2 regions of the Mesorhizobium sp. B4-1-4 genome follow, and region 2 is predicted to be linked to the other one. Evidence: riboswitches for the same ligand, from Rfam matches in the RefSeq annotation. Region 2 holds a riboswitch; the other holds the start of a gene.
What was found. A riboswitch is a leader RNA that binds a small molecule or an ion and turns the genes downstream of it on or off. The one in region 2 is predicted to bind glycine.

Region 1 (7,717 bases), 1.6 Mb from region 2:
AGGCTGACTTTTGGAGGCAGCCATGGGAGTTCTGGACTGTCTGATCCTTCGGGATGATCAGGGAGCGGAAACCGCATGTTCGTTGAAGCGGTTTGGTGGATCGTGCGAACGGGCTTGCCTTGGCGCAACCTGCCTGAGGTGTTCGGCGATTGGAACAGTGTCTTTCGCAGTTCAGTCGCTGGAGCCACAAGGGCATCTGGCGCATCTTCGCCGCGATTGCGGATGATCCGGACTTTGAATGCCTGATCGTCAATTCCATCATCATCCGCGCCCACCAGCACGCCTCGGGCGCAAAAAGGGGGCTGAAGATCAGGCCCTTGGCCGTTCTCGTGGCGGCCTGAGCACCAAGATCCACATGGCCGTGCGTGGGCTGGGATGCCTGGTCCGCTTCACGCCCAGCGCCACCTGGTTCGTAAGCGTCGTCTGGAACGCACCCGCGTCTAAAAAAGCTCAACGCGTCGTTCAACATCATGAGTGCCGAAGGGTATAATGGGACCAGACAACGAGGAGAGCTCTATGAAAGTCGAAACGAAACTCAGAATTGAACGAGGCGACGTGTGCGTAGCCGACAGGCTGGACGAGGCATTCAACCTGGTTACCGGGCATGAGCTTCCGGAAGCGGACCAGAAGCCCTTTGGTCGGATAAGAGGCAATGACTTTGGGATGGAGGACGCTGAGCGCGCTGTCGCAATCGTCCATAGCCGGAGCGCCCAGATACTGAAGCAGGCAGACACTGCCGATGTCTTTAAGGATCCGGCGCTTCAAGCTATCTGGGCCGATGGGCAGCGAATGGCAGCGGGGCTTGCTGTGCGGAAGGCAGACGAGTTCATGTCCGCTCTCAGGGATGATGTCCGCGAAGCCACAGGTAGCAATGACTAACTGCGCCCTTTCAAAATTGCTTGGGCATAGCCGTTTACTTAGGATCGCGTCGTACTTTCACTGAACCTTGCTGTGCAAAGCTCTCGGTGCGAGGGCGCGGTTGGAATAGGCCCAGGGCAGAAGTTCGTCGATCTGGCTGTTGGGATGTCCGCTGACGATCCTGGCGAGCACGTCCGCGAGGTAGGCAAGTGGCTCGACTCTATTGAGCTTGCACGTTTCGATGAGCGAGGCGACGACGGCCCAGTGCTCGGCACCACCGTCCGATCCGGCGAAGAGGGCGTTCTTTCGGTTGAGCGCGATCGGGCGGATCGACCGCTCGACGGTATTAGAGTCGATCTCGATGCGTCCGTCGTCGAGGAAGCGGGTGAGTCCCTCCCAGCGTGACAGCGTATAGCGGATTGCCTCGGCGAGCTTGGTCTTCTGGCTGATCAGGCCGAGCTTCTCGCGCAGCCACGGCTCGAACTCGACCAGGATCGGCCGGCTCCTTTCCTGGCGCACAGCACGACGGGCGTCTGCTGGCTGGCGGCGGATGTCGTCCTCCACGCGATAGAGCTCTGCGATGCGCCGGAGCGCCTCGCTGGCGATCGGCGCTGGGCCGGCTGCGGCGAGTTCGTAGAAGCGCCGGCGCACGTGTGCCCAGCAGAAGGCGAGCGTTGCGCCGCTCTTGTCGGCGAGCACGCGATAGCCGCCATAGCCGTCGACCTGCAGGATTCCGGTGAAGCCCGCCAGATGGGCGATCGGTCGCTCGGCCTTGCGGTCCGGCGCATAGACATAAGCGACGCCAGGTGGGTCGCTCCCCTGCCATGGCCGATCGTCGCGAGCGTAGGCCCAGAGCTGCCCGGTCTTGGTCTTGCCGCGGCCGGGATCCAGCACCGGCGCCGTGGTCTCGTCGGCAAAGAGCTTCGGCGAGGCTTTCAGCTTCTCCAGCAGCCGCTCGTGGACCGGACGCAGATGCCAGGCGGCGCGGCCGACCCAGTCGCCGAGGGTGGAGCGATCCAGATTGATGCCCTGCCGGGCGTAGATCTGCGCCTGGCGATAGAGCGGCAGGTGATCGGCATATTTGGAGACCAGAACCTGCGCGACGGTGGCCTCGGTCGGCAGACCGCCTTCGATCAGCCGGGCGGGCGCCGGAGCCTGCACGACCCACGTCCTCGCAGGCACGACAGGCATATTTGGGCCGCCGTACGACGATCACGCGCAGTTGCGCCGGCACGATGTCGAGCCGTTCGCTAACGTCTTCGCCGATCCGATGAAGTCCGTCGCGGCAGCATGGGCAGGCATGGTCCTCGATGTCGACGACCATCTCGATGCGAGGCAGATGCGCCGGCAGCGCACCCCGGTTCGCCCGCCGCTTTGCGGTGCGCTCCCTGCGCGTGGCAGGATCGGCACGCTCGGCCTCTTCCTCGCCTGCCGCCTCGATCTGTTCGGCCTCCTCAAGGCCAAGCAGCAGTTGATCTTCGGGCAGGCTCTCGGCCCGGCGGCCGAAGCGGTGACGCTGCAATTCCTTGATGATCTGGGTCAGGCGAGCATTCTCGACATCGCGCGCCAGGACCATCGCCTTCAGCACATCCGGATCGTCGGGAAGCTGGTCCGCTGTCATCGCCATGATCGGATCAGACCATATTCGCCAGTTCCGGGCGACAGCGGAATCCAGGCTGATTCACTTGGTCGCGGATCAACCCGCCTGCGCCGGAGCGCGCGTCCGGCGGGCTTCATGAACCCGCCGCCAATCAAGCCCTTCAAGCAGCGCCGACAACTGAGCGGCCGTCAGCCGCATCACGCCATCCTGCACTTTCGGCCAACGGAACTCGCCATCCTCCAGCCGCTTCGCATAGAGGCAGACGCCGGTGCCGTCCCAGAAGATCAGCTTGATCCGATCCGTTCGTTTCGCCCGGAACACGTAGACTGCACCGCTGAACGGATCGGCGCCCATCGTCTCGCGCACCAACGCAGCCAGCCCCTCCGCACCCTTGCGGAAGTCTACCGGCTTCGTTGCCACCATGACCTTGACGGCGCCCGTCGGCCCGATCACGAGGTTGCCTTCAGTGCACGGATCACCGCCGCAACCGTCTTGGCGTCGGCTCCCCGGCCGACCCGCATGGCGATGCCGTCAATCTCAAGCTCGATCACGCCAGCATCTCGGGTCGCCTTCCGCTTCCGCGGCTGCGCTGGACGCGTCGGCGCGGGTTCCGGAGCCGGCGCCGTCACCACCGCCGGAACAAAGAGCGGTTCAGGTGCCGACGCCGTCAACGGCTGACGAGCGGCCCGACGCCACGCGAACAGTTGCTGCGGAGACAAGGCATAGCGCCTGGCCACCGCGCTCACGGTCTCGCCAACCTCGTAGCTTTCCGCCACGATCCGCGCCTTCTCATCCGGCAGCCATTCTCGCCGCCGACCGGCGCCAGTGAAGATCTCAAGCCGACGAACCGGCTCTTCATCCCTGGACTTAAGCGTAAGCTCTGAAATCGTCATGTGTCGAAGCCCTCGAGGCCTTCGAACATCGTTCCTTCCGGTCATGTGCGAAAGGTGCTGTCAGAACACCGCTTACCCTGGTTCCGCCACGTCGCAACGCGTTTCGAAAAGACCGCAAGGCACTATCCCGCCGTCATAACCATCGCCGCTACAATTCTATGACTCAGATAACTGTTCACACTTCCTAGTAGACCCATCGGATGAGGTAATCTGGGATGCCCGGCAATTGTTATCGAGCTTCTTCTTGATGTCCTCAGGCGTCCAGTTTTGTTCCGAGACGACCAGTACCGACAGGATGTCGTCCAGCCTTGGCGAGCATACCGCGCATTCATCACCGGCACGACGAGCTGCGGGCCTGCAATCATCTCGATCTCCGGATTGACGGTCTTCATCCCGATGCTGAAGTCGAGACCCTCCGGCACGAGATAACCGATCACGGTCAGGCATGTCGTCCGGGGTCCACGTCCAGGTTGCCAATCGTCTATTTTCTCCTGGATATTCTGGCGGTTCTTAATGGAATTCGTGGTTGCGAGGGCTGAGATCGTCCACTGTCGCGGAGAAAGATGACCAGGAGGCCGAAGTGCCAATGCCCGTATACGGCTGCGCCTCGTCGCGCATGAAGTCGTGGAGTTCCCGCTCGATCTCCAGTCTGGCGATTTCGACGCGCGGCGACCTTGTTTTGGGCATGTGGTCTGGGCCTTCTCGCCTACGCCGCCGAACGGGCTTCAACGGGGAACTCTGCGGCCACGGTCTGTACTAAGGCGGCCGATGTCGCAGAGGACAGCGTCCAGCCAAGGTGGCCGTGGCCCGTGTTATAGAACACGCCCGGTGAACGGCCCGCGCCGACACGCGGCAGCATGTTGGGCATCATGGGGCGCAAGCCGGCCCAGGGCACCACGCTATTGGTGTTCACTCCCGGGAATAGCGTGCGCGTCCAGTCCACTAAGGGCCGTACGCGATCATCCCGGATGTCCCTGTTCAACCCGTTGAACTCCGCAGTTCCCGCAACGCGGAAGCGGCTGGTGCCGAGCCGGCTAGTGACGATCTTCGCGCGGTCGTCCAGGATGCTGACCCACGGGGCGGCATTCTGGGCTGTCTCGTCGTCCAATTGGACGGTGACCGAGTAGCCCTTGACAGGATAAATGTTAAGACGGTCGCCTAGCATCGCGGCGAAGTCGCGGCTATTGGAGCCCGCGCATACCACGACCGCGTCGGTTTCGAGGTCTAGCCCGAGCGTCTGGCCATCGACCCTACGCGTCGTGTAGCTCAGCCGGAAGCGGCTGCCGCGAGCGATACGCGTGACCGTCGCGTCATAGATGAACTTACCGCCGCGCCTTTCGCAGGCTCGGGCTAGAGCGGTCGTGTATTTGTGGATGTCACCGGTCGAATCCGACGGAGTATAGAACCCGCCGTAGAACCGCCCGTGCAGCGCCGGTTCTATGGATGTAATCTCTTCCCCTGAGACCGGATGGCGGTCGAGTCCGCCCTCGACGAGCATCTTGTTGACTCTTGCGGCATGCTCGAAACCGGCCTTGTCCCAATGGACATGGAGAATGCCGCGGCGGACGTGGTCGAACTCAATGCCTTCGCGTTCGGCGATCTCGAACATGTGCTTGCGAGCGGCGATTGCCAGCTTCGTGGTGGCGACAGTATTCTCACGGTAGCCGGGGATATTGGATACGAACTCCGCGAGCCAGCTGTACTTGTGCCAGTTCGGGGATGGATTCATAAGGAGCGGTGCATCCCGAAGGAGCATCCATTTGATGCCCTTGAAGATTGTCGACCAGTGGTTCCAAACTTCCGCATTGCTCGCGGATAGCTGACCGCCATTGGCAAAGGAGGTCTCCATCGCCGCATAGCGCTGGCGTTCCACCACGGTGACATCATAGCCGTGGTCCAAAAGGGCATAAGCCGTCGACACACCGGTGATACCGGCGCCGATCACGACAATCTTGGGCATTTCACTCTCCATACAGAACAGTGGGCACAGACGGTCACGCCCGCGGCTGGTCCCCAAATCTGTCTCTATACCTGAGAGCTTGACCGGAAGGCTCCGGCGTTCCCCTTCGGTGGGCACTCGGGTGCCTCTCTCCAGATCGTTCGGCGGTCCGGTCACTTTTGCCTGAGAGTTTCCTTGGGGGGTTGCTCCGTCGGCGCCAGCATTCGCCAGTCTCTCCCGTTCCGCTTGCTGAACCTCACCATGCTAATGCGGCGCGCTGCGTAAGTCATCGGCAAACGGAATCTATTTCTGAAACAACTGTCACACATTGTTGGGACAGATGAAATGAAGCCTACGACGGCGGCACTTAGCAGATGCGCACCGGCCGCTTATTATACGCGGCGATCTCGGAGGAACTTGCGCGACAATCTGGATGGGACACGCTGCCAAGCGGTCATTGCTCTTCTAATCGACGCGGCGCGTTAATCTGGGTCCCCTCGTTAATTGTCGCGTAGACCGGAGGCCGTCCGCCCTGTCGTTTTGCTTCCATAGCGGAGCGGCGACGATAGCTCTCGACCTTCATTCCGAAGATTGTGGCGTGATGAACGAGGCGGTCTACCGCTGCGAGCGGCATGGCATGGCGGGATCTGCAAAAACTCGATTCCATTCCAAAAAAGGCTATTTGCGGTCAGCAGGATTGAACGCCGTTTGTAGCGTGCTGAAATGCGTTCGAAGAGAACGCTGGTCTCTGCCTGGTCCTTTGCCACGTAGGCGAGATCGTCGAGGATAAGCAGATCGAACCGTTGAGCTTGTTGATGGCGGATACCAGCTGCAGCTAGAGCACGTCCTGAGATCGATGAATCGATTGTGATGTGACAGCTGCGTTTTGTGCTGATTCAACATCCACCTCGATGGAGGTGGACGATGGGAAGAGCATTGAGCGTGGATCTTCGGTCGCGGGTCTTGAAGGGTTCGGACGAGGGCATGTCGGCGCGGCAAGCGGCGGCGCGGTTCGGCGTGGGAGTATCCAGCGCGATCCGCTGGATTGCGCGGGCCAAGATCGGCGAACTGGCGCCACGCCCGCAGGGCCGCCGCCGTGCCTCCAGCCTCAACGCGCATGAAGCCTTCATCGTCGGGCTGATCGGGGAGCGCAAGGACATCACGCTGAACGAGATGGTGGAGCTGCTCGTCGCCGAGCAGTCGGTGCGGATCAGCCGCAGTGCCTTGAGCGCTTGGCTTCGCGGCCACGGCTGGACGTTCAAAAAAAGTCCGCGCACGCACTGGAGCAGGATCGCCCCGACATCCTGAAGCGGCGCCGGGACTGGTTCGACGGCCAACTCGATCTCGATCCGGCGAAGCTCGTGTTCATCGATGAGACCGGCCTCTCCACAAAGATGGCCCGCCTGCGTGGAAGAGCACTGTGCGGCGAACGCTGCCGGGCCGGCGTGCCGCATGGTCATTGGAAAACCACGACCTTCACGGGCGCGCTGCGGCTGACCGGCATGACCGCGCCATTCGTCTACGACGGCGCCATGAACGGCAATGGTTCCTTGCCTATGTCGAGCAAGTGCTGGTCCCGACATTGTCGCCTGGCGACGTCGTCATCATGGACAACTTGCCCGCCCACAAAGCCGCTGGCGTACGGGACGCAATTGAGACCGCCGGTGCGAGGCTGATGTTCCTTCCGCCCTACAGCCCCGACTTCAACCCCATCGAGAACGCCTTTGCCAAGTTCAAAGCGCTGTTGCGCGCCAAGGCCGAGCGGACCATCGCCGCCCTGTGGAACACAGTCGGCGCCGTTGTCGATCTTTTCACCCCAGCCGAATGTGCCAACTACTTCAAAGCCGCAGGATATGAACCGGATTAAACAGGACGTGCTCTAGAGCACTTCACGCAGCGGATGGGCTACGCGCCACGGCTCGCGTGCGTCATCAACGTCGCCAAAGGGGCCGAGAAGCGACTCATGCGGAATTTCTCCTAACCTTCGACGAGGATGAGCGACATGGCTGTGCTCCGAATCAAGCAAGCACCCATGGAATCAGCCAATCAGCAATCCGAAAGTCCGTTAACCCGAGTTCGCAGTCCTGGGTGGTGGCAGACCATTGCAACTTGATCGCGGCGACAAGAACACCGAGATCGACGCGCTGACGCTCGAAGAATTGAGCGGCCGAGGCGTCGCTTCGGCGTGGTATTTGTGCAACACCTACGCCGACAGTATCGTGGAGTTCCATTGCTGACGTGTTGTCTTTGAGCGCACTTCGGCACACTCGAGCCACACCTGTCGCACGCTAGTTACTATAACTTTGTTTTCCAGACCTTGTATTCACGCGGGAAGTCAAGCCACCTTCGCTGGAGTGCGCGACCGCCACCAGGTGAGGTAGATCGCGCCAAGCCAGAGAATTGGCAGGAGCATGAGCAGCGACGCGA
Region 2 (7,717 bases):
TAACCGCTGTGCGGTAACGTCCTTGCTGAAGAACGACCCGACAAATCGGGCGACGGGGCAGGGCATGCGTCAGGGAAATTTTGCGGCGGCGGCCACCATGGCGGTCGTCCTTATGATCACCGGGTGTACGACGAACAACAACGTCGATACGACCAAGACTACGGCCATTCAGCCCGCGGCAAAAAACATCGACACCTCCGATCTGGCACAGGGCAAAGCGCAGTTTCGCGACGCCAATTATGGTCTGGCCGAACAGCATTTCCGCAAGGCCGTCGAATTGAAGGCCGACAGTGCGGAGGCCTGGATGGGGCTTGCCGCATCCTATGACGAGCTCGGCCGCTTCGACTTCGCCGACCGCGCCTACGACCAGCTCCTGAAAGTCGCCGGCCGCAGGCCGCAGATCGTCAACAATATGGGCTATTCGCAACTGTTGCGCGGCAACAAGAAGAAAGCCAGGGCGCTGCTGCTCGAGGCCAAGGCCGGCATGGCCGATCCGACAGTTGTCAACGCAAATCTCGCCTTGCTGAACAAGGGCTGATGGGCAAGGCCGAGCCGGTCAGGCCGGCCTTGCGCTCGGCTTAGGCCGAGAGACTACTATTCGGCCGCACCCAGATAGTCCGACAGCGGCGGGCAGGAGCAGACGAGATTGCGGTCGCCCGCGACATTGTCGATGCGCGACACCGGCGGCCAGTATTTTGCGGCGGTATCCACGTTGCCCGCGGGATAGGCCGCTTCCAGCCGCGAATAGGGATGGGTCCACGTGCCGGCCAGCGCCTCGGCGGCAGTGTGCGGCGCATTGACCAGCGGGTTGTCGGCCAAAGGCCATTCGCCCTTTGCTATCTTCGACGCTTCGCCGGCGATCGCGATCATGGCCTCGCAGAAGCGGTCGAGTTCACCTTTCGGCTCGGATTCCGTCGGCTCGACCATCAGCGTGCCGGCGACCGGGAACGACATGGTCGGTGCATGGAAGCCGTAGTCGATCAGCCGCTTGGCGATGTCATCGACGCTGATGCCCGCGCTCTCCTTGAGCACGCGGGTGTCGAGGATGCATTCATGAGCGATACGATCGCTCCTGCCCTTGTAAAGAAGCGGGAAGTACGACGCGAGCCGCGTCGCCACATAATTGGCCGAGATTATGGCGGTCTCCGTCGCCTGCTTGAGACCGGAAGCGCCCATCATGCGGATGTACATCCAGGTGATCGGCAGGATGGAAGCGCTGCCGAACGGTGCGGCCGACACGGCATGGCCTGAGCCTTCGGTAACATGGCCCGGCAGATAGGGTTTCAGATGCGCCTTGACGCCGATCGGGCCGACGCCGGGACCGCCGCCGCCATGCGGGATGCAGAACGTCTTGTGCAGGTTCATGTGGCAGACGTCGGCGCCGATGTCGCCGGGGCGGGCGAGGCCGACCAGGGCGTTGAGGTTGGCTCCATCGAAATAGACCTGGGCACCATGCTCGTGGATAAGGGCGCAGAGGTGGCGCGCGCCTTCCTCGTAGACGCCATGCGTCGAGGGATAGGTGAACATCAGCGCCGCGAGATTCCTGGAATGCTCGTTGGCCTTGGCCCTGAGATCGTCCATGTCGATATTGCCGTCCTCGGTGCAGCGCACCACGACAACGCTCATGCCCGCCATCGCCGCGCTGGCAGGATTGGTGCCATGCGCGGAGGACGGGATCAGGCAGACCGTGCGATGGCCTTCGCCACGCGAGCGGTGATAGGCGCGGATGGCCAGCAGCCCGGCATATTCGCCTTGGCTGCCGGCATTGGGCTGCAGGCTTACCGCGTCGAAGCCGGTGATCTCCGACAGCCAGTTCTCAAGATCGCCGACCATGGCGCGATAGCCCGCCGAATGGCTGGCCGGCGCGAAGGGATGCAGATTGGCGACGCTTGGCCAGCTCACCGGCATCATCTCGGCCGCGGCATTGAGCTTCATGGTGCAGGAGCCGAGCGGGATCATGGCGCGATCGAGCGCAAGATCCTTGTCGGCCAACCGGCGCAGAAAGCGCATCATTTCGGTTTCCGAATGATTTTCGTGGAACACCGGCTGGGTGAGAAACTCCTTGCCGCGTCCTTTTCCAGGCATGCTGCCGTCGGCAGCGCCGGCTGCCTTGGCGCCGAACAGCGCGGCGATCGCCTCCAGATCGGCTTCGGTCGAGGTTTCGTCGAAGTTGATGCCGACATGGTCGGCGTCGATGACGCGCAGCAGCCGGCCGGTTTCTTCGGCGGCCGTGGCGATCGCTTTCGCCTTGCCCTTCATCTCAACCGTCACCGTGTCGAAGCGGCTTGTGCCGAGCACGGGCAGGCCAGCGGCCTTCAGGCCCGCTGCAAGGCGGTTGGCGAGCCCATGGATGCGGCCGGCAATCGCCTGCAGCCCGGCGGGGCCGTGCCAGATCGCGTAGGCGGTCGCCATGTTGGCGAGCAGTGCCTGTGCGGTGCAGATGTTGGACGTCGCCTTGTCGCGGCGGATGTGCTGCTCGCGAGTCTGCAAGGCAAGCCGATAGCCGGGCCGGCCCTTGCTGTCGGTCGACTGGCCGACGAGGCGGCCGGGCATCAGCCGCGTCAGTCTGTCGGAAACCGCGCAGTAGGCGGCATGGGGGCCGCCAAAGCCCATCGGCACACCAAAGCGCTGCATCGGGCCGACCGCAATGTCGGCGCCGAGTTTCGCCGGCGCGTCGGTGAGCGTCAGGCCAAGCGGATCGGCGATGAACACGACAAGTGCGCCGGTCGCGCGGGCCTTTTCGATCGCCGCCTTATGGTCGCCATAGACGCCGAACGTATCCGGCCAGGAGACGAGCAGGGCGGCGGTGTTGTCGTCGATCGTCTCGCCGTCGACCTCGATGCCGAGCGGCTCGGCGCGCGTGCGCACAACATCCAGCGTCTGCGGATGCGGTGTGCCGGCAAGCGCCACCTTGGCGCGCTTGTCGCGATGGTGGCGCAAGGCGATGCCGACGGCTTCGGCCACCGCCGTTGCCTCGTCGAGCAGCGAGGCTGACGCGACCGGCAGGCCGGTCAGTTCGGTGACCAGCGTCTGGAAATTGAACAGCATTTCCAGCCGCCCCTGGCTGATCTCCGCCTGGTACGGGGTATAGGCAGTGTACCAGGCCGGGTTCTCGAACAGATTGCGCTGAATGACCGGCGGTACGTGGACGCCGTGATAGCCTGCGCCAATGAAGCTCTTCAGCACCGTGTTTCTGGCCATGGTCGCCGACAATTCGGCCAGCGCTTCGGCTTCGCTGGCCGGCGCGGGTAGGGCCAGCGGCTGGTCGAGGCGGATCGATCTTGGCACGGCCTGGCTGATCAGCGTTTCCACGGAAGGAACGCCGATGACGGCGAGCATGGCTCTGACGTCATTGATACCGGGGCCGATATGGCGGGCGGAAAAGGAGGTAGGTGCTACGGTCATTTTTATCGTCCTGCTATCAGCCGATATGGGCTTTGTAGGCGGTCTCGTCCATGAGGCCGGCGAGTTGGCCTTCATCGGCGAGCTTCATCTTCCACAGCCAGCCGGCGCCGGTGGCCGCCGAATTGACCAGCGACGGGTCGGACGACAGCGTGCCGTTGGCCTCGGTGATTTCGCCGTCGACCGGCGCGTACACGTCGGAGGCGGCCTTGACGGATTCGACCACGACCGCGGTATCGCCCTTGGCAAGCTTCCGGCCGGTCTCGGGCAGTTCGACGAAGACGAGGTCGCCGAGCTGCTCCTGCGCGTAATCGGTGATGCCGACGGTGGCGACGCCACCCTCGACGCTGAGCCATTCGTGATCGGCGGTGAAATAGGTCTTTGCCATGAGATTATCCTTTGCGGTAGCGATGCGGTGTGAAGGGCAGGGAACTGACGTCGACAGGGATTTTCGTGCCGCGCACGTCGGCGAAAATCCGTGTTCCGGGCTTTGCCCGCGGCGCCGCGACATAGCCCATGGCGACCGGATGACCGGCCGAGGGGCCGAAGCCGCCCGAGGTGACATGGCCGGCAGGGTGGCCGTCGGCGTCAAACAGCGCCGCGCCGGCGCGCACCGGCTGGCGGCCTTCCGGCTTCAGCCCGACGCGCTTTTGCGCCGGGCCGCGTTCCACGGCGGCGCGCAAGGCATCGGCGCCGATAAAGGCGCCGGAAGCCCTGATCTCCTTCGGAATAGCCCACATCAGCGCCGCCGCGGCGGGGTCTGTCTCCGGTGTGATGTCCTGGCCATGCAGGCAAAGTCCGGCTTCCAGCCGCAGGCTGTCGCGCGCGGCAAGACCGATCCAGAGCACGCGCTCATCTTCCAACAGCTTCGCGACGAGGTCGCGCGCGTCGGGCTCCGGCAGGCCGATCTCGAAACCATCCTCGCCGGTATAGCCGGACCGGCTCATGAACCAGTTCTTCCTGGGTTCGACACCGTGCATGAACAGCAACGAGCCGGTTTCGATCCCGGCACGGGACAGCGCTGCCCAGGCCTCGGGCCCCTGGATGGCCAGGAAGACGCGGTCGAGCGGCTCGACCATGGCGTCGAAACCGGCTGCAAGTTCGCGCAGGTGCTTTTCGTCAGCGACGGCGTTGCCGGCATTGGCGACCACCATGAAGCGATCGGCGCCGAGCCGGGTAACGATCAGGTCGTCGAGAATGCCGCCGGCTTCGTTGAGGAAGAACGTCAGTTTGGATTGCGAAATTTCGAGCGCGCCGGCATCCAGCGGGCAGGCGCGGTCGAGCAGCGCAACGGCTTGCGGCCCACTGACCTCGAACAGTTTCATGTGCGAGATGTCGAAGAGACCCGCGTGCTCGCGGGTATGCAGATGTTCCTTCATGACGCCGGCCGGGTAGGTCAGCGGCATCGACCAGCCTGCAAAGGCGCCGAAGCGCGCGCCTGCGGCCGTGTGGATATCCTCAAGGGGGAGGTGTTTATCGTCGTCGCCCGTCATGTCGTCTCCAGAGTCGCACGCAATCGGCCGCGAATGGCGACCAGTCCGTGCCCCTCTGTCTGAAGCCTGAGAGACTCGCGCAGCCGGAACTCCGTCAGCGGCGCTTACACCTTCGGCGCGGGGGCAAGCCCCGACTTTCCAGAGTGTCTTTCCCGTCCACGGTTCTTTTGCCTGAGAGATTTCGGGCGATTTCCCCTTCGGCGGCAGCTCTCGCTGCTCTCTCCCGCAAACAGGTAGGACTCAAAGCCTGAGCCCTCGACGCGCCATCCATAGCCCGTCGGCGACACCTTGTCACCTCCCAGCGACATCTAAAGCGCGTCGTGCTGAAGCGGGTTTGGCCGATGCGCTTTGGATATTTGTTCTGATGCATGTCGCTCTCCCAAAACCGCTGCACACCTCGGGTCGCGCCCGAGCGCATGCTTTTGGGCGACATGCATGGGCCGACAAGTCTTTGCTAACCACGCCATTTGCCGGTTTTTCAAGACACTCCTGATATAGCAGGCTGATGTGACGCGTTGCGTGGACGGGGGCGACAAATGGGCGAATTGATCATGAGCGCGCCGGTGGCGGGGCTGACATCAAAGATCAGCATTACTCCGCAGGATGTTGTGATGCTGCGCCGCGACGTGTTCGCCGATGGTATCGTCACGCGTGGCGAGGCCGAGGCCTTGTTCGCGCTCGACCAGACGGCGCGGGACAAATGCGCGGAGTGGGCGCCATTCTTTGTCGAGGCGGTGACCGATTACATCGTCCATCAGGAAAGGCCAGAGGGCTACATCTCGCAGGACAACGCCGACTGGCTGATCCGCACGATCTCCCGAGACGGCATGGTCGACAGCCGGACCGAACTCGAATTGCTGGTCCATGTGCTGGAAGAGGCGAAATCATCGCCGGGCCGTCTTTGCGTTTATGCACTGGAGCAGGTCGCCCACGCCGTCGTCGACGGCAAGGGGCCGCTGATGCTGGGCGGTGCGCTGGTCCCGGGATTGATCGCCAAGGCGGAGGTCGAGCTCCTGCGCCGTATCCTCTATGCCCATGGCGGTGACGGCAACATCGCCATTACCCGCGGCGAGGCCGAGGTGCTGTTCAGGATCAATGAACAGACCGCCCAAGCCAACAACGATCCTTCCTGGAACGAATTGTTCGTCAAGGCAATCGCCAACTTCGTCATGTGCTCGGCCGGTTATGAAGCGCCGACTCGTGACGTGGCTTTGCGCCAGGAAACTTTCGTTGAGCATGCGGATGTGGAAATCGGCGGCTTCTTCAGCCACATGGTCTCCGGTGGCCTTGCCGGAATGATCGAGGCCTACCGGTCCCCGGATGACATCGAAGCCGAATGAGAGGCGAAGAACAGGGCAGCGGAGGCCTTGGCCCGGCGCGCCGAAACGATCGATGCCGGCGAAGCCAAATGGCTGGCAGAGCATATCGGGCTGAATCGGCCCCTCTAGTCCCCTGGAACAAAAGTAAGCTTCATTTTGTTTGGCTTCTGTCACAAGAGCAGGAGTTTGATTCATGGCTGGCAGGCAGGCGGACCTTGTCGTTCTAAGCGACGCGGATAGAGGTTTCCTCGAATCTCAGGTGCGCCGGCATAAGGCGCCGCGCTCCTTGTCGGATCGATGCCGGATGGTCTTGCTGTGCGCGCAGGGTTTGCAAAGCAAAGACGTTGCCGAACGCCTGGGTGTTCACGAGCACACGGTTGGCAAGTGGCGCCGTCGGTTCGTACAGGATGGTATTGAAGGGCTGACAGATGAATATCGTACCGGTCGACCGCGAACTGTCTCCGATGCCCAGGTTGCTCAGGTCGTCGAGCGTACGTTGAACACCACTCCCAAGGATGCCACGCACTGGTCCATCCGTTCGATGGCAGCCGACCGCGGCCTTTCTCATACCACCATCCGTCGGATCTGGACCGCGTTTGGCCTGCAGCCGCATCGTACCGAGACATTCAAGCTTTCCTCCGATCCGCTCTTCGTTGATAAGGTGCAGGACATCGTCGGCCTCTATATGTCACCACCGGACCGGGCGATCGTGCTATGCGTGGATGAGAAATCGCAAATCCAGGCATTGGATCGCGAGCAGCCGGTTCTGCCTATGGCACCGGGCGTCGCCGAACGGCGTACTCATACTTATGTTCGCAACGGCACGACTTCTCTGTTCGCCGCGCTCGATGTTGCCACTGGGGCGGTGATAGGTCATTGCTACAAGCGTCACCGGGCCACCGAATTCCTCGACTTCCTGAAGCGGATCGACACCGAAATGCCCAATGGCCCGGACGTGCATCTGGTGATGGACAACTATGCGACCCACAAGACGCCGAGGATCAAGGCTTGGCTCGCGCGCCGTCCACACTGGCATGTTCACTTCACGCCAACGTCGGCATCCTGGATCAATCAGGTCGAGCGGTGGTTCGCAGAGCTGACGCGAAAGCAGTTGCAGCGCGGCGTACACCGTTCCACCGCAGAACTGGAAGCTGATATCGACGCCTTCATCGAAACCCACAACGAGAACCCGACCCCATACAAATGGGTCAAATCCGCCGACCAAATCCTCGCGTCGGTCAAGCGCTTCTGCCAGAAGACAATGAACCGAACTTCAGATTCAGGTGACTAGAACGAGCGCGCATTGCTGACCCTGATCAAGCATGCCTCGCCGGAGATTCATCCAGCTCTAAAGCCGCTGCTCGAAAAGGTTGCTTGAGTATTGGCTGTTAAGCCGTCGATGTCAGGCCACTATTCTCTCTCTGACTATCAAATACCACCATACCAGTCGTAGCCATTGTCTTCCCAATAGCCGCCGCGGCCGCCCCCGACGCCGGCGAAACC

Region 1: linked by a shared signal. The riboswitch ahead of FJW03_RS29860 (D-amino acid dehydrogenase) and the one ahead of gcvT (glycine cleavage system aminomethyltransferase GcvT) in region 2 are both predicted to bind glycine.

The regions. Positions count from the first base shown of each region.
Region 1 is NZ_CP083950.1:6,237,890-6,245,606, forward strand. Features, by position in the region: partial or broken gene FJW03_RS29825 (IS5 family transposase) at 58-403, shown strand; gene FJW03_RS29830 (hypothetical protein) at 517-879, shown strand; partial or broken gene tnpC (IS66 family transposase) at 937-2,485, opposite strand; gene tnpB (IS66 family insertion sequence element accessory protein TnpB) at 2,555-2,911, opposite strand; gene tnpA (IS66-like element accessory protein TnpA) at 2,908-3,396, opposite strand; partial or broken gene FJW03_RS29850 (IS5/IS1182 family transposase) at 3,421-3,513, shown strand; gene FJW03_RS29855 (hypothetical protein) at 3,862-4,038, opposite strand; gene FJW03_RS29860 (D-amino acid dehydrogenase) at 4,058-5,311, opposite strand; glycine riboswitch at 5,451-5,540, opposite strand; partial or broken gene FJW03_RS29865 (ATP-binding protein) at 5,745-6,125, opposite strand; partial or broken gene FJW03_RS29870 (IS630 family transposase) at 6,215-7,157, shown strand; gene FJW03_RS30170 (hypothetical protein) at 7,393-7,527, shown strand; gene FJW03_RS29875 (ABC transporter permease subunit) at 7,626-7,717, opposite strand, start outside.
Region 2 is NZ_CP083950.1:1,592,501-1,600,217, forward strand. Features, by position in the region: gene FJW03_RS07680 (tetratricopeptide repeat protein) at 65-538, shown strand; gene gcvP (aminomethyl-transferring glycine dehydrogenase) at 595-3,405, opposite strand; gene gcvH (glycine cleavage system protein GcvH) at 3,422-3,790, opposite strand; gene gcvT (glycine cleavage system aminomethyltransferase GcvT) at 3,795-4,895, opposite strand; glycine riboswitch at 5,045-5,131, opposite strand; partial or broken gene FJW03_RS07700 (hypothetical protein) at 5,432-6,340, shown strand; gene FJW03_RS07705 (IS630 family transposase) at 6,408-7,505, shown strand; gene FJW03_RS07710 (molybdopterin-binding protein) at 7,643-7,717, opposite strand, start outside.